DNA from 3 places in the Paenibacillus filicis genome. Region 3 is predicted to be linked to each of the others. Evidence: riboswitches for the same ligand, from Rfam matches in the RefSeq annotation. Region 3 holds a riboswitch; each other region holds the start of a gene.

Region 1 (5,812 bases), 340 kb from region 3:
CAGGGTCGCCGGGGATCAGATGAATCAGGGTAAAGCAAAAGATAGAAACCCCCAGCAAGGTTGGAATGATCTGCAGGATCCGTTTTCCTATGTAACTATACAAGCTGCGCCACCTCCTTGGTCCCGAATCCCGCCAGCTCCGTGCTTACTGAACCTTCACATTGCGCAAATCCCAGAAGAGCGTCGGAAGGAAGGTAATGCCTTGGACTTTCTTGGATAATCCGACATATGCCAAATCTTCATGCAGAGGAATCCACGGAGCGTCTTCCTTGACGATTTTTTGCACAGTGGCGTATAGTTTTTGCCGTTCTTCTTTGTTGACCTGTTCTCCGCTTTCCTTCAGCAGTTTGTCTACCTCCGGATTCGTGTAGTGAGCATAATTGGAAGTACTGGTCGAGAAGAAGCTGTCCCGAAGCAAAGTATCCGCATCCCCTGTTGTGGAGGAGGCTCCCCTTACGAATAAATCATAATTTTTAGGATCTTTGAGAGCTTCGAGATAAGCGCCTAATTCAAGCACCTTCAGTTCGGCCTTGAAGCCTATCTTTTGCAGACTGTTCTGAACAAATTCTGCGGCAGGCCGGTCTTGAACGGTGTTGCCTGCCAAAATAATGCGCAGCGGCGTGCCTGGCTTCACACCGGCCTCCTGCAGCCATTGATTGGCTTGCTCCGGACTAAACGTATATTGGCCCACGTTGCTATAGCCGAATGTATGTTGAGCGATGAAGGAAGTTGCCGGCTTGACGCGTCCCTCATACAGCTTATTGATCAACGTATCCCGATCGATCGCTGCATTTAACGCCTTGCGAACCTTGACATCGTTAAACGGAGCATTGGTCGTGTTAATTCCGATATACAATACACGATTGGTCAGTCTGGAATGGACCGTCAGCGAGCTGTTTTTTTCCAGTCTTGCGACCTCAGAATTCGGAACCTTCTCGATGACATCGGCTTCTCCGGATTCTAGCATAATGACGCGCGCCGAATTCTCGGGAACCGTCCGGAACGTAACCGAGCTTACCTGCTGCTTATCCCCCCAATAATGCGGGTTCGGTTCAAGCACGAGCTCATTCCCTGGCGTCCATGCTTTCAATTGGAAAGGACCGGTGCCTACCGGGTTTTTGGAGATTCCCGCTTCATTTTCTTTAATGGATTTGGGACTCAGGATGCCGCTGGGGGACACGGCAAGATTATTTAACAAAGCGGCTTGCGGAGCCTTCAGATGAAAGACGACTTCCGATTCGCCATTGGTCGTTATGCTGTCGATGAACTGTCCTACGAGCGTATATTGGGACAGTTTTTTGCTTTTATCCGCAACGCGCTCAAAGCTGGTCTTGACGGCTTCGGCATTCAGCGGTGTACCATCCTGAAACTTCACTCCTTTGCGCAGCTGGAACGTCCATTCCTTGCCGTCCTTGGAATGGGTCCAGCTTTCCGCTAATTGGGGAACGATGTCCAGCTTGTCGTTAAACGTAACGAGCCGGTCAAAGATTTGATACGTCACCAGAGAGGAAATGGAATCCGAAGCATTCTGCGGATCCAGGCTTGTTGCATCTCCGGTCAAAGCAATGGTCAGAGGCTTGGCCTTCACGGCCTCTGCCGCTTTCCCTGAAGCGGGAGACGACGAAGGAGTGGATGCGGCATTTGGAGAGCTGCAGGCGGATAAAAGCAAGGACATGGCGAGCGCGATCTGGCCGGCCATGCTCCATCGAAGTTTTCTATTCATATGAAATCCTCCCTTGTCTATGTACAACACAGTAGCGTGATTAGGTTTACTTCAATCTGGTTATAGGTCGTAGCCCAATTCCTTCCTGCGGATAGCTTCTTTGGCCTGTTTGTCCAGCGCCACGCTCCCGATGTCATGGGCATCTCTTGGGTTAATGACGAATATCCCATCATCATCGCCCACGATCAAATCACCGGGATGAATGCTTACCCCGCCGATGCTAACCGTCGTGTTCACTTCCCCCTCCAGCTGCAGAGAACGGGTCGTTAATGCGCTGATTCCCTTCGCAAATACCGGAAATCCGACCTTCTCAATGGCGCGAACATCCGTTACGCAGCCCGAAATCACAGCGCCGGCAACCTGCTTGCTTATCGCTGCGTAGGTGATAAACTCACCCCAGCAAGCCCGATCTTCATCCCCGGACATATCCACGACGATCACATCATGAGGCTGGGCAAGCTCTAAAGCATGACGTATAGCCGTCGAATCGATATGAGGAATGCGTACCGTCAGAGCATTACCTAGGATGCGGAGGGGTCTTGCCAACGGCTGCAGCCCTTTGACAAATCCGAAGTCAGTCAGATGTCCGATCGTGGACGGGCTAATCTCGCGGTACAAGTCCAGCAATGGCTGTGTGACGCCTTCTACTCTCGGTTGAACGTTAAACATGAGTCTCGCTCCCAACCTTCGCATGGTATAGTTCGGGTCTCAAGTGCACGTGGGACGGAAGCTTCGTCCGAACTTCCTGCACCCGGTCCAGGTCGATGCGGTAAGGAATCAAGGACTCCGTTTCATCCCCTTGCGCCACAGCCACGCCCATCGGGTCTACAATAAGACTTTGTCCAATATAGAAATCATTGACCTGGTTGCACGCGACGACGAAAGCGGTGTTCTCCAGCGCTCGGGTGGTCACCAGATGGAGCCAATGCTTTTCTTTGAGCGGACCCCGGACCCAGCCAGATGGCACGATGATTACATCGGCTCCATGTACCGCTTGGTAGCGGGATATCTCCGGAAATCGCAGCTCATAGCAGACCAGCAGCCCGATCGTGCCGAATGGTGTCTTAACTGGGTGGAACAATGAATCTCCAGGCTTAATACTGACAGATTCCTTGGCCCCGAATGCATCGTATAGATGCGTCTTCCGATATGTGCTCACAATCTCTCCGGCCGCATCCACAATGACTACAGAATTATAAACTCGGTCATCCTGTGGATCCTCGGAGGGCTCTCTCATCCCGAAAATCGTCCAAACGCCGTATTTCCTGGACAACTCCCTCATGCCCGTTACAAAAAGGCCGTCCAGTTTCTCCGCGTCCTGCAGCTTGACCTCTCGTGGCGTCCCTACGGCAAAATAGCTCATAAAAACCTCGGGAAAAACGACAATATCCGCGTGATGGACCCCCACAGCTTCACTTAGTGCTTGTTCCGCCTTGTTCAGGTTAACCTGCTTGTCGTCCGTCGACCCTAGCTGGGCCATAACTAGTTGAAATGACATGATGCTTCCTCCCTATTTAATCCCTCTACGAATAAATATAATTAATTCTATGCGAAATATAGGGATTAATGTCGTAATAGTAACACTGCCGCTTTGAAATAGTCAATAAACGGTAAAATAGATAAATTCAATCAATTGATAGAAAACTTTAATTTAAAGCATTTCTTATTCAGCAGCAGGTTTGACTGGGTTTCCTGGTGTAAGCTCGATCCAAGCAGTACAAAAATACTAATTATACAGGTAGTTAAATTTATGGTAAATTATGTTGCCTTCTTTCTGGGAATATAATATACTTTATCTCGAACTTGGAAAGCGGCAATTTGTCATTTTTTGCCGAAATATAGTTCTCTTGCAAACTAAATAGTCAGGCAAACCTATTGAAAGATAGGGACGCAAAGCTATAGGGACTTCATCCCCCAGGATAAGTCAGCCAGTTGCATGGTCGTAATTGGTGAAGTGTGGGCATTCCGTCCCATGTTCACCTTTTTTTATTATTCGGGTAGACCGTGACTAATAGAGAGGAGAGAGAGCCATGACAGAGAGAAGTCTTGCGACTGTACAGCAGTTATTCCCAAGTGAGGATGGCAACCCGCAGGGGCGCCACATGCTTCTGGAGCTGATCGAACAAATTATCAAAGGGGTGGATGAACTCAAAAATCCCGACGGAGTTAATTTGAAAGGAGATAAATCACGAGCCGGAAACTTCTACAATGATCTCATTCGAAGCAGCTCGATTCCAGCGGATAGCATACCTTTGGAGCAAGTCAATACCGAGCTTTTGAAATTGCTGCATAACCACCCGTATCACACGAAATATTTTTTGACGAATATATTGCCGATGGCGAGCACCCCCGGAATTCTGGGCATGATTGCGGCATTTATGGTAAACGGAAATAATCTATGGGACGTGTACGGGCCTGCCGGAGCTGAAGCGGAAGTGAAAGTCATCAGCATGATGTCCAAGCTCATCGGGTACGATGCACTGAAAAGCGGGGGCTACACGACCTGGGGCGGGCAAGGGGCCGTATTCTCAGGCTTGCGGCTTGCGATAGCTAAAGTTGCTCCCGATGCTTTACGCAAAGGCGTTCCTGATCACTTGTATGCGTTCTGCTCCGACTCGGCCCATTACAGCTTGTTCAAATCGATGGAAGCGTGCGGGATTGGCAGCGACAACCTGATCAAGGTCCGTACGACAACCGATAGCTCCATGGATGTGAACGATTTGCGCCGCAAAATGGAGGAGGTCATCGCACGGGGCGGCATCCCGGTTTACATCGTGGCGACGACAGGAACGACGGATGCGATGGGCATAGACGATGTGGAGCACATCTACGCGGCTTCTGCGGAAGTAGCGCTCAGGTACGGGTTGCGCCGACCGCATATTCATGCGGATTCCGCGCTGGGCGGATTCTTTGCGTTCTTTAACGACTACGATTTTGAAGCCAATCCCCTGGAACTGAAGCCCGATGTGGCACAGGCACTGCATGCCATTGGGAGCAGGATGAGACATTTGCATTATGCGGATTCGCTTTGCTTCGATTTTCAGAAGCTCGGGCAGACTCCATACTTGACAAGCTTATTCCTGGTTAAGGATGCCGCGGACCTTAGGCTCGTCGATTTGCATCCGGATGAAACGCCTTATGTCGGACATCGGGGATATGGAGACTATCATACCGGATACACGCTGGAATGCTCGCGTATGGCCAGCTCCATCAGCATCTACAGCGCTCTGCTGGCGTTCGGCATGCAAGGCTATCAGCGGCTGCTGGCTCAATTGGTCGAGGTGAATCTGGCGTTCCGGGAAGCCCTGATCCGGCAAATTCCTCAGATCGAGATCGCGAATCCCGACAATCCCGGGATCGTTACGCTATTCCGGATTTATCCGGATAGTCGGCCAGGCTTTCAGTCGGAAGTTTCGGGGAGATGCACTCTTCAGGAAATCGATAGAAACAACCGGTTTAACGAGCGGTTGTTTGAAATCCTGGGACGTGGACGCGACCGGATCTTTTTCGGCGATACGAAGAAGCATCTGATGGTGCCGACCGTGGATGGAGGTCCTGTTGCTTTATATGCGACCAAGATTTTCGTCATCTCTCCATATACGGAGACGAGGCATGTTCACGATATTGTTGAGTATTTGAAGGAACACATCGCACAGGTTTATGAAGAATATGCCCAAGCACCTATGACAAGCGGGAGGTAATGAGTTGCTACAGCAAGGTCAGACTACGATAGGGAACAGGTTTCGCGGGCGGATCTCGGTGAAGATAATGAGCAGCATTCTACTATTGGTGCTGCTAATCTGCGCCGTCTTTTCCGTGTCCGAATTTATGATCAGCAAACAGCTGACAGACAAGCTGGAGGATCAATTCGACTTAAGACTCACAACATCGATCCAATCGGTTTCGCAATATTTGACTTCCATTCCAGAGCACGCGTATGAGATTACGGGTAAAAGCCACCCGGCGTATACCAAGATCAAGAAGCAGCTGGAGCAAATCAAGACCGATCATACGCTGGAGAATGTATATATCCTGACAGTAGCCCAAGGCAAAGAGCAGATCCTGATCTTAACCGGCGTGGATGATGAT
Region 2 (5,812 bases), on a different contig from region 3:
TTCCTGCTGCATCTTATCGAAGATCCGGGCACGAAGCACCTGAAGCGCCTTCTCCTTGTTGGAGTTCTGCGATTTGCCGTCTTGGCAAGTCGCCACGATGCCCGTCGGCACATGCGTAACACGCACGGCGGACTTCGTTGTATTAACCGATTGACCGCCCGCGCCGCTGGAGCAGAACGTATCGACCCGAATATCGTTATCATGGATCTCGATATCGAACTCTTCCATCTCCGGCATGACGCCTACCGTCGAGGTAGAGGTATGAATACGCCCGCCCGATTCCGTCGCCGGAATACGCTGCACGCGATGCGCACCGCTCTCGAACTTCAGCTTGCTGTACGCACCCTTGCCGTTGACCATGAAGATGATCTCCTTGAAGCCGCCGAGATCGTTCATATTCACGTCCAGCACTTCCGTGCGCCAGCCCTGCGTATCCGCAAACTTGGTGTACATCCGGTACAGATCCGCGGCGAATAACGCTGCCTCGTCACCGCCGGCTGCGCCGCGGATTTCCACGATAACGTTCTTGTCATCGTTCGGATCCTTCGGCATCATCAGCACCTTGATACGCTCTTCTAGCGTTTCCTTGCGCTCCGACAGCTCATCGAGCTCCATCTTCACAAGGTCCTTCATCTCGTCGTCCAGCTTTTCGTTCAGCATCGCGCGGGCAGCCTCATACTGCTCCATCACGCTCTTATATTCTATGAACGTATCGTACGTTTCCTGCAGATCAGACTGTTCCTTCGAATACTCCCGAAGCTTCTTGGAATCTCCCGCAACGTCGGGGTCGCACAGAAGCTCGCTCAGCTTCTCATAACGGTCAGCCAATGCTTGTAACCGGTCCAACATATGTCATCCATCCTTTCGTTTCTCACGTTTATCGAATCAAGCGACCGACTTGTCTCCTCTACCCCACCATCGCTGCACAAGCGGCTGCCTGCCCGGCTAAACGTTGAAACGGAAATGCATGACGTCGCCGTCTTGTACAACGTACTCCTTGCCTTCAAGTCTCATCAGGCCCTTTTCCTTGGCCGCATTCATAGAGCCGGAACCGGTAAGAGCCTCATAACCGACAACCTCCGCCCGGATAAAGCCGCGCTCGAAGTCCGTATGAATAACCCCTGCCGCCTGAGGAGCCTTCATCCCCTTGCGGATCGTCCAGGCGCGAACCTCCTGCACGCCGGCCGTAAAATACGTATACAACCCAAGCAGCTTGTAAGCACCACGGATCAAGCGGTTCAAGCCCGACTCCGTCAGACCCAGCTCATCGAGGAACATCTGCTTATCTTCGCCTTCCAGCTCGGCGATTTCCGATTCTACCTTCGCACTGATCGGCACTACCTCTGCGCCTTCCAGTGCTGCATATTCGCGCACCTTCTGCACATAAGGATTACCTTCCGCGTCAGCTACTTCCGCTTCGCTTACATTGGCCGCATACAGCACCGGCTTCATCGTCAGCAGATGCAGATCACGGATCAGCAGCTTCTCATCATCATTCAGCTCGACGCTGCGCGCCGGCTTGTCGTTGTAGAGCGCTTCTTTGATCCTCTCCAGACACTCCACTTCCTGGGCGTACTTCTTGTCGCCGCCCTTCATGTTTTTGCGGGAGCGGTCGATGCGTTTCTCTACCGAATCCACGTCAGCTAGGATCAGCTCGAGATTAATCGTCTCGATGTCGCTGATCGGATCTACCTTGCCCGATACGTGCGTGATGTTCTCGTCCTGGAAGCAGCGCACCACTTGAACGATCGCATCGACCTCGCGGATATGGGCGAGGAACTTGTTCCCGAGCCCTTCTCCCTGGCTTGCGCCTTTGACCAGCCCAGCAATGTCCACGAATTCAAAAGCCGTCGGAACAATGCTCTTCGGCTGAACAATGTCGGCCAGCTTGCCCAGGCGCTCATCTGGCACCTCGACAATACCTACATTCGGATCTATCGTACAAAACGGATAATTGGCGGACTCCGCGCCAGCCTGCGTAATAGCGTTGAACAGCGTAGACTTGCCGACGTTAGGCAAACCGACGATTCCACAAGAAAGACCCATGTATGGACAACTCCTTAATAGACTCAAACACGATATTTCATTCCTGACATTATATTATATCCTAAAACCAGCCGCTGTGTCATCCTCCCCATAGCAAATACCCTCTTTCTGGAGAAAGAAGGCACTTGTTTGTTGGCCGTAGGTTCATGCTATTTAAAAAACCGTCTCGACCTAGTAGACTCCTTCGAGCTGAAGTGCTGTTCGACCTGCTTCTTCAATACAAACGCTCGCAGGGAGTTAGCCTTCTCAAACGGCATATCCATATAGCGGGCTCCATAATAAACGCCTGACTCGCCAGGCTCCGACCGGATGATTTGCAGCTGACAGGATACCTCAAAGCCAAGGTCCAGCTTAACCTCAGCCGTTGTCATCGTATCCAGCTTCAGATTCGATTGCAGGATAAATCCGACTCCGCTCACACTCACATTCCGGATATCCAGCGACAGCTCTTCCTCAAGCTCCTGCTCTTTCCCGTCCTCGTGCCGAATTGCCAGCAATTGCCCGTTATGCTCCACGGCAACCCGGGGATTTTCACGCTTCTCGGCAAATCGTTTCTGATTTTGCGGAGGATTAATGACCATGAGCGCCCCGTGATCCTTGGCAACCACAGTGGAGTGGAACGTATAGACCCCTCCGGGCGAATATACCGTCAGTTTGACAACATCGCCCAGATCGAACGCCTTGTAGTCCGACATCTCAATCTCGACAATATCCCCTTCGGCATAAGTAAGTATTCCCGTTGAAACAAACTCCTTCTTCTCGACGACGGTACGGCTGTTCAGCAGAATGCCGCTGGTGCTGCGGTATGCATCTTGCATGAACTCATAGGAAAGCTTTCCGTTATTGGCGGCTTTGGACATAGCTGCACCGTCCCTCCCTTTTCATTGCTCGCAGACAACGCAAAAAAGCCGTCTTTCGTATGCCGAGATGACAGCCTGTTCACCGGGAGGTACGGTACGTACATTCGGCGGCCAGGCTATCGTAGCCTCCTGGTTGGGGAGGACCTTAGACCCTAAGCTTTGCGTCCCTGCCTTTCGACAGGTTTGCCAGAAACAAACGAATGATATAGACTTTGTGATTACGAACCGTTACTAGGTGTTGGGTATTTATACCTAGTCTATTACCCTTATTATATAAAGTTGCCAACTGGCTGGCAACTTTATTTTCTGTACAGAAATTATTAACAAATCCTCAGATATGTGGATAACTTTTCAAAACCCAAAGATTCTTGCTTGAATTGCCCATTTTATCTACAATGGATAAGTATATCACATTAATTATCCACAACCTTATCCACAGCTTGTGTGTAACGAATATTTGTTCGATTTTATGAATTCCTTGTAAAGAGGTGGCCGTGTTGGAAGGCATTGAGATTCATCAACGATTTATGCGGGCCGCTATGGAGGAAGCACGCAAGGCAGAGGCGCTGCTTGAGGTGCCGATCGGAGCCGTCATCGTACGTAACGGGGAAATCATAGGCAGGGGCCACAATGTGCGGGAAACCGCCAAGGATCCGCTGGGACATGCAGAGCTCCTGGCGATCAGAGAGGCCAGTCAGCATCTGGATGCCTGGCGGCTGCTGGAGTGTACGCTCTATGTGACCCTGGAGCCTTGTCCGATGTGTGCAGGAGCCATTGTCCAATCCCGGATACCGCTCGTCGTCTACGGGACGACAGACCCCAAGGCCGGGTGCGCCGGCACCTTGATGAACCTGCTGCAAGAAGAGCGTTTCAATCACAGGGTCGAGGTTATTCCGAATGTGCTTCAGGAGGAATGCTCCAGTATGCTCACCCAATTTTTCCGCAAGCTGCGGGGGAAAGCATGACGGAGCCACAGTTACCCTGACAGCCAGAAGAACAAAAAAACCCGAGATGCGGCGTTTGTCCGCATCCCGGGTTTTTCTATATCTCCCCTTATTTCTTCTGTGCCTTTCTCAGAAGGAAAAAGCCTCCTCCGATCAACAGTGCAGCAACCACGAAGGTTTGAAAATAATTATGATACCAGTTGATCACCCGGTGAAGGGCCTCTCGTGACAGCCACAGCTGAAGCGCGCTCATTAAGAATTGATCGATCAGATAGTAACCGCCAAGCACAAGCAACCCATATCCGACCCAGCGCTGTCTCTTGGCCAGCCACTCTACCAGCGGAACATCCTCCAGCGGCTCCCGGCCGGAACGGGAGATCTGCTGCAGCGCATCGAAGAAGCTGTAAAACCATAGAATCGGGATAAAAAAGAGAAACAAAGTTAGGCGAAGCGCATCCAGAAAATACACGCTGAACAGGAAGGCAGCCATAAACTGCAGCCCGCGTTTTTGCAGGCCCAGGTACATGTGCCCTGCACCGGGGAATATCGAAAGCACCAGTGCAAGCGTCTTATTCTTCTTGCCGGATTCCCTTCCCTGCTGGAAGTCCTCGAAGAACGTCTGATCGACCAGCCGTTCCCCTCTGGCACTCTTGTTGAGCTGCTGTACGCAGTCGAACATGCTGTACAGCCAGATGATCGGCAGCGCCCCCAGGAGCAGCATGAAGCCTCCCCTGCTGGTAGTGGCCGTCAGAAATGCCGTGATTATCCCAAGACCGAAGAATAAGGCCAGAAAGGCCAAGCCCCGCTGCATCAAGCCAAGATGAAAATGTCCAAGCCCGGGCAGAAAAGAGAGGAAGATCGTGAAATAACGGTCTTTGCCAGGATAAGGAGGGTAGTATTCGCCCTGAGGTGTTCTATAGGGCTCGTAAGGCCCCCCTGGACCACTTGGTCTCTCCCGCCCAGTTACATGCTCATCTGTATACGGAGGGCCTGAAGGGCCGTATCCCCGGTTCCATGAAGCCGGATCTCCGTACCCCGGATATGGCGAAGACAAGCGATTCAACGATCGTACCACATCGAAGATATTAACTAGCCAGACCAGGAAGCCGAAGGCCGCAACGACCAGTCCATACTCGATCTCGCGCGAGAACCCCAAAAGCAGGGATAGTAAGAAAGCTCCACCGAATACGACGCCGAATATCAACCCTCTCAACGTGCGGCCTATATACAAATGTCCAAATCCGGGAATCAACGACAGTAAAAAAGCAACGGTAGGGCTTTTGAAGTTATTCATCCCGTTTCCCTCTTCTTTCTTCTTGTTTCGGCTTAGGCTGCAGTGCGGCGATTAGTCCTACGGTTTGCTCCATCAGTTGTTCGGACCAGGAGGGAGGGTGCTGTTTCATCCAGTCTGAAGCATTGGCATCCCAAGCACTTGCCTGCTGCGTGAAGATCTGGAACACCCCGGAGCCCATCAGGATCAAGGTGATGGCCGCGGCGACCGTGTAGTGAAAGACCGGGTGGCGCATCCAGCTTCGCCGCTTGTCAGAGCAACCTTTCGCCTCCTTGGAGGAGGAGATAGATGCCTGAGCGGTCTGCTCCGCCCAGTGAAGCATAGCCGTTTCAGCAAATACATCCATATCGGGCACAGGCAAGCTTTCGGACATTTGCTCTACACAACGGAGATACACGTCCAGACATGCGTCGCAAGTCAGCAGGTGATGGTCACAGCGTTCGCGATCGTCCGGACCTAGCCTGTCCTCTGTGTACAGCCTCCATACGTTTTCCGGCATATGTGTCATTCCCGATCCTCCTCCTCCCAGGCTTTGCGTAAATATTGCTTAGCTCGATATAACTTGGACTCCACCGTCTTCAAAGCAATTCGTTGTTCCTCGGCGATTTGCTGGTAGGACTTCTCCTCCATGTAAAAAGCGTAGACAACCTGTCTGTAATGCTCCGGCAATT
Region 3 (5,812 bases):
GGGCTGCCGGAGCTGGAGCGCTTCCGCTACGAGCAGCTGAGTGGGCGGGAGCAATAGAAGACGGCTCTACAGCCTGCGTCTGACCAATGAAGACGCAGCCGCCGGAGTAGAGGCCGCTGAATGGTGAAAAGCTAGACATATAACGTTGAGATCTCTAGCGGACACGGAAAGAAGGAGAACAGCTTGGCTCGATGGAAAATCAACTTAATCGTACTCTGGACAGGACAATTTCTCGTCATGGCAGGCATGACGATGATTGTGCCCTTCTTGCCGTTATATTTGCAGGAGCTCGGGATGCACGACGAGCATGAGGTTGCGCTGTGGGCCGGGATGATTTTTGCCGGCAACTTCGTTACGTCATTCCTTGTCCAGCCGTTGTGGGGCGGGCTGGCAGACCGCTACGGCCGCAAGGTCATGCTGTTGCGCTCCGGCTTCGGAATGGCCATCGTCATGGCGCTGATGGGCTTCGCAGGAACCGCCTGGCATCTGCTGCTGCTCCGTATGCTGAACGGCACGGTATCTGGCTTTGTCCCTGCAGGCGTAGCGCTGATGTCAGCCAATACGCCGCGGGAGAAGATGGGCTTCGCGATGGGAACGCTGCAGTCGGGAGCGGTTGCGGGCTCGATTCTTGGTCCGTTTATGGGCGGACTGATGGCGGAATGGGTCGGGTTCCGCCCGATCTTCTTCATCACGGGTGCACTGCTGTTCGCCGCTTCCATGCTCGCTGCCTGGCTGGTAAAAGAAAAGTTCGATGCCAAAGAAGCTGCCAGCAGACCGAGGCAGTCCATGCTCGCGAGCTTCAACGAGCTCCGGCTTACCCGTCAGCTGCCGTCGCTCTATGCCGTCACCTTCCTGATCCAATTCTCGCTGCTTAGCGTCCAGCCGCTGCTGCCCCTATTCGTTCAGAAGCTGCATGGCCAGGATGCTATGCTCGCCTTCTATGCCGGAATGGTCGGTTCCGTGACCGGACTGTCCAATATGGTCGCCTCGCCGATTCTCGGGCGAGTAGCTGACCGGATCGGTCCCGAGCGCATCCTGATCTTCTGTCTGGTCGGCGCCGCCATCGCGTCCGTGCCCCAAGCGCTCGTGCACAATGTATGGCAGCTGTTTGCGGCCCGTTTTTTTCTCGGCATCTTCCTCGGCGGGCTGCTCCCGACGGTCAATGCGCTGATCCGCAAGCATACGCCGTCCGGCATGGAAAGCCGCTCTTACAGCTTCAACTCCAGCGCGCTAAGTCTCGGCAACATGCTCGGACCCGTCGTCGGCGGAGCCGTCTCAGGTATCATCACCCTCCAGCAAATATTCCTGTTCTCCGGCGTGCTGCTGCTGATCAATGCATTTTGGGCCAATCGTTCGCTGGCGCCTATACGCAGTGAGGATTCCAGCTCCATTCCTTAATATAATTCGCACCAGACTTAGGATCTGACGTAATTCTTATCCATGACAGCAAACACTAAAAGCCCCGCTGTCCGCAGAAGCTTGGCTTCTACGGGCAGTGGGGCTTATGGCTCTCTTCTTCCGCTCTCTAGCTGCTTTCCTTCACTCTAGCGATAGCAAGCCCGTCATAAGCGGGCAGCATAACGCTGTCCAGCCGCGGGTCGGTAGCGATCCGCTCGTTGAACTCTCGCATTCTCGCAACCGCATTGCCCTGTTGGCTAGCATCCGTCGTCTTGCCGCGCATGAACGTATTGTCGCCTACGATCAGAGCTCCCGGGCGGGCCAGCTTCAGCGCCCATTCCAGATAGTTCGGATAATTACCCTTATCCGCATCGATGAAGAAAAAATCGAACTTCCGCCCTTCTTCCTCCAGCTGGCGTAAACTATCCTGTGCATCTCCGACCCGGTACTCTACCTGGTCGCCGAATCCCGCCATCCGCAGGTTGGCATGGGCCAGCTCTGCATACTCAGGTCTCAGCTCCAGCGATACGAGCCGGCCGGACTTGTCCAGTCCACGGGCGAGACAAACTCCGCTGTAGCCGCCGAGCACCCCGATCTCCAGCGCATCCGCCGCCCGCATGGACTTCACCAGCAGCGTCAGCAGTCGGCCGTACCCCGGGACGATCGAGATATCCCGAATCCCCTGCTCCAGGATGGAGGCAGTTACTTTATTCAGCACTTCATCCGGTCCAAACAAGCTCTCCGCGTATTGCTCTTGCGACACTTCATTCGTCATCTGCTCCAGCTCCTTCTCATCCCTTGCCTAGCGTCCTGTCGTTGTATATTCACCAGGAATCGCCTATACTAGTTTATTGTACGGCTTTATGTAAGGCCGTTCAACTCGTTTAATTCGGAGTGAACAACGACTATGTCTTCATCTTCACCTATTCAATTGATAGCAACCTCGCCGATGGGACTCGAGGCCGTCGTAGCACGGGAAGTACGGGAGCTCGGGTACGAGCAGGTCACTGTCGAGAACGGCCGTATCAACTACACAGGCGACCTGCTGGCGATCTGCCGCTCCAATCTGTGGCTGCGCACATCGGACCGCGTCCTGATCCGTATGGCCCAGTTCGAAGCGCGCTCCTTCGATGAACTGTTCGAAGGCGTCAAGGCGCTTCCGTGGGCAGACTGGATCCCCGAGGACGGCGAATTCCCGGTCGAGGGACGTTCCCATAAATCCCAGCTATCCAGCGTCCCCGCTTGTCAGGGCATCGTCAAGAAAGCCGTGGTCGAAAGCATGAAGCAGCGCTACGGCACAGAGTGGTTCCGCGAAACCGGAGGTCGCTACGTGATCGAGGTGTCGTTGCTGAACGATATCGCCACGATTACACTGGACACCACCGGCCCCGGACTGCACAAGCGGGGCTACCGTAAGATCGCGACCGAGGCTCCGCTCAAGGAAACGATGGCCGCAGCCATGGTGCTGCTCAGCCGCTGGCAGCCTCAGCAGCCTTTGTACGATCCGTTCTGCGGCTCAGGGACCATCCCTATCGAAGCCGCGATGATCGGCTGGAACCTGGCTCCGGGGCTGCGCCGCAGCTTCAATGCGGAGAGCTGGCCGATCATCGGCGAGGAGCTCTGGGAGCAAGCTCGCGAAGAAGCCTATGATTCGGTCAAGGACGATATCCCCCTGCAAATCGGCGGCTCGGATATCGACGGAGACGCGGTCGAGGTTGCGCTCGCCGCAGCCAAGTCAGCTGGTCTCGCCAAGGACTTGACGTTCAAGACGATTCCCGTAGCCAAGGCATTGCCTGCCGGCGAATATGGCTGCATCGTGACGAACCCGCCTTACGGCGAGCGGCTTGGCGATCAGAGCGAGGTCGAGAGGGCGCTGCGCCAGTTCGGTCAGATGTACAAGCAGCTCCCTACATGGTCGAGCTATCTGTTAAGTCCGAGCAAGCAGCTTGAGCATTACGTCGGACGCCACGCAGACAAGAAGCGCAAGCTGTTCAACGGGCGTATCGAGTGCAATCTGTTCCAGTTCTTCGCACCGGGCGGCCTTTACGGCTGGCGCAAAGACGGAGAGAAGCAGGAAGCAGCCAAAGACAGCGACAACTAGCATTCGGTTCTATTAGCAGCCTGAGCAGCTACGGAACTCCACGCAAAAAGCCTTCATCTCCCGGAATTCCGGAGTCACGATGAAGGCTTTTTGCTTATTTTCCATTCGCACACTATTTACCCTCGGCACACGCAGCGCTAGGCCGACCCGAGCGTCTCCCTGGAATACGGCCTGATTGTCCGTACGCTTAAGCTCGCTGGAGTGATGATCGAGCCACAGTCCTTGCTAATCCTTGGATGTACAAATGATAATCTTTGCTCCCTCAGGATACATTAGCTCCCCGGCATTCACTGCAATAACAAAAACGACCCAGCCACCGGCAAGCGGCTGTTCCCAGACGGAATGGACTCTGCAAGTGACGGGTCGATGGACATGCAGAATTCGGATCAGGCGTGATTCAGCTTTTGCGGCTTGCACATCAGATAATCGAACAACGGAAGGAACAGATCCTGATCGGCTTCACATTGGATGGACAGCTTGACTTTGCCCTCCCAATAGAACGTCAGCATCTGACGGCTCCGTCCACGGATCATCTCCACGTCCCAGCTTGGGGCGGTCAGGTCGTACACCTCATTGTTTACGAACAGCCGCGGGCCTTCCTGAGACAAAAACACGCCGATAAAATCGCTACCGATCTTTGTATAAAAGCCTTGTTTATTCATAATACTGCGTTCCTGATTCAACATCGGTTTAATCCTCCTTGCTGTTTACGCCAAAACGACTCCCCGTGTTCAGGCACAGGAGTCGCTTTCTGAATATCGTTCAGGAATCGCTCCGTTCCTTCGGTAGCTGGCTGGCATCGCGCTTCCTTCATGCGCCTAAGCCCCTGTAGCTTTGCGTCCGCAGGCTTTCGCCTGGTTTGCCCTTATCGAGTACGTTCAATCGTTTTACCGCTCAACATTCTTTATTAAGAATAAAAGATCAGGACCTTTGTATATATAATTCTTTATGACTATTTTCAGGAATTATGTCAGGACTTTCGAATTATTTTGTGGAATTGAAATCCTTTCCAATATAAATAAAGTCCTGCCAGCGTAACTCCTGCGATAGTCGCAAACATAGGTCCTCCCCCCCACTCCGCCAGCAAGTAGCCTCCCAGCACAGGCCCGATAAAATGGCCGAGATTGGAGAATGATTGCGCGCCGTAGTAAGTCCCGCGCATGCCGTCAGGTGCGAGCCGGTCGATCAGCACATTGGCCGCCGGATAATTTAGAACTTCTCCGATCGTAAACACGAACATCGACAGCAGGAACAGCAGCGTATTGTCTGCGATCGCATATCCCAGATCACCCAGCGCAAACATGGCCCCGCCCGTCACGATGGCCGTCAGAGGCCCGCGCTTCTCCGACCAGCGCGTCAGCGGCACTTGCAGCACGACAACTGTCACCGCATTGAGACTCATCAGCCATGCAAACAGCATAGCTCCGTCTGCTACACTCTGGGACACATACTGCGACAAGGTGGCCATCATCTGGGAGTACCCGATAGCGGCAATAATCCCTCCCCCGATGTAATAACGGAAAATTCGGTCTCTCGCAATAATCTTCCAGGCTGAGGCTACGGTTGCGCCTGTGCGGGTCTCCCCTTCGATCTTGGTAATCCCGAATACGTTCAGCAGGATATACAGAATCACCGTGTACGCCAGATAGATGCAGGAGGTGATCAGGAACGGCAGCCATGCCTCGAAGGCACCCAGGAAAGCGCCGAGAAGCGGGCCCACCGCTACCCCGATATTGATCGCCAGATAGCGCAGGGAAAACACCCGGAGCCGCTTCTCCTTGGGCGTAACATCCGCCATTAGCGCCTGAGATACGGGCTCGTACAAGGAGCGGCATAGCCCGTTCAGCATATTCAGCAGCATGAAGGCAATCGGGGCCTTGGCGGCTGCAAATCCCCCGAAGACGACGACCCAGCCGACCAACGCCACCATCATGATGACCTTGCGTCCCAGCCGGTCCGACAACGCCCCTCCGATAAATCCCCCGAACGTTCCCGCGAGCGAACCCAGACCTATGATCATCCCGATCAGCACCGGGCTGAGATCGGACTCCCGCGATAAATAGATGGCCAGGAAGGGCATGCTCATGGAAGATGCGGTGCGCGCCAGTACAGTACCTACGAGCAGCACATGTACGATGGGATGGTAATCTTGCCAGAACCGTGTTATCCGGTATCGGCTATTGCGGAACATCGATTCCAGCATTAGGTAAAACTCCTTTTATTAACCTAGGGTAAAATACATACAGTGACTTATTATACATCATGCCTGCCATTACCGATAGACTATTTCTATCTTTACATGCATGCCAAAAA

What was found. Region 3 has a riboswitch for cyclic di-GMP ahead of WMW72_RS00495 (hypothetical protein). Riboswitches for the same ligand answer to the same signal wherever they lie in the genome.
Region 1: linked by a shared signal. The riboswitch ahead of WMW72_RS02030 (pyridoxal phosphate-dependent decarboxylase family protein) and the one ahead of WMW72_RS00495 (hypothetical protein) in region 3 are both predicted to bind cyclic di-GMP.
Region 2: linked by a shared signal. The riboswitch ahead of WMW72_RS35080 (PilZ domain-containing protein) and the one ahead of WMW72_RS00495 (hypothetical protein) in region 3 are both predicted to bind cyclic di-GMP.

What each region holds. Positions count from the first base shown of each region.
Region 1 covers NZ_JBBPCC010000001.1:436,847-442,658, reverse strand. The annotation lists gene WMW72_RS02050 (ABC transporter permease) at 1-103, opposite strand, end outside; gene WMW72_RS02045 (ABC transporter substrate-binding protein) at 146-1,723, opposite strand; gene WMW72_RS02040 (RraA family protein) at 1,784-2,392, opposite strand; gene WMW72_RS02035 (carbon-nitrogen hydrolase family protein) at 2,385-3,221, opposite strand; cyclic di-GMP riboswitch class I at 3,579-3,663, shown strand; gene WMW72_RS02030 (pyridoxal phosphate-dependent decarboxylase family protein) at 3,754-5,424, shown strand; gene WMW72_RS02025 (methyl-accepting chemotaxis protein) at 5,492-5,812, shown strand, end outside.
Region 2 covers NZ_JBBPCC010000044.1:9,180-14,991, reverse strand. The annotation lists gene prfA (peptide chain release factor 1) at 1-849, opposite strand, end outside; gene ychF (redox-regulated ATPase YchF) at 946-2,046, opposite strand; gene WMW72_RS35080 (PilZ domain-containing protein) at 2,196-2,906, opposite strand; cyclic di-GMP riboswitch class I at 3,010-3,104, opposite strand; gene tadA (tRNA adenosine(34) deaminase TadA) at 3,404-3,871, shown strand; gene WMW72_RS35070 (hypothetical protein) at 3,960-5,144, opposite strand; gene WMW72_RS35065 (hypothetical protein) at 5,137-5,649, opposite strand; gene WMW72_RS35060 (RNA polymerase sigma factor) at 5,646-5,812, opposite strand, start outside.
Region 3 covers NZ_JBBPCC010000001.1:99,997-105,808, forward strand. The annotation lists gene WMW72_RS00475 (metallophosphoesterase family protein) at 1-57, shown strand, start outside; gene WMW72_RS00480 (MFS transporter) at 184-1,398, shown strand; gene WMW72_RS00485 (O-methyltransferase) at 1,526-2,173, opposite strand; gene WMW72_RS00490 (THUMP domain-containing class I SAM-dependent RNA methyltransferase) at 2,306-3,499, shown strand; gene WMW72_RS00495 (hypothetical protein) at 3,886-4,185, opposite strand; cyclic di-GMP riboswitch class I at 4,281-4,373, opposite strand; gene WMW72_RS00500 (MDR family MFS transporter) at 4,470-5,702, opposite strand.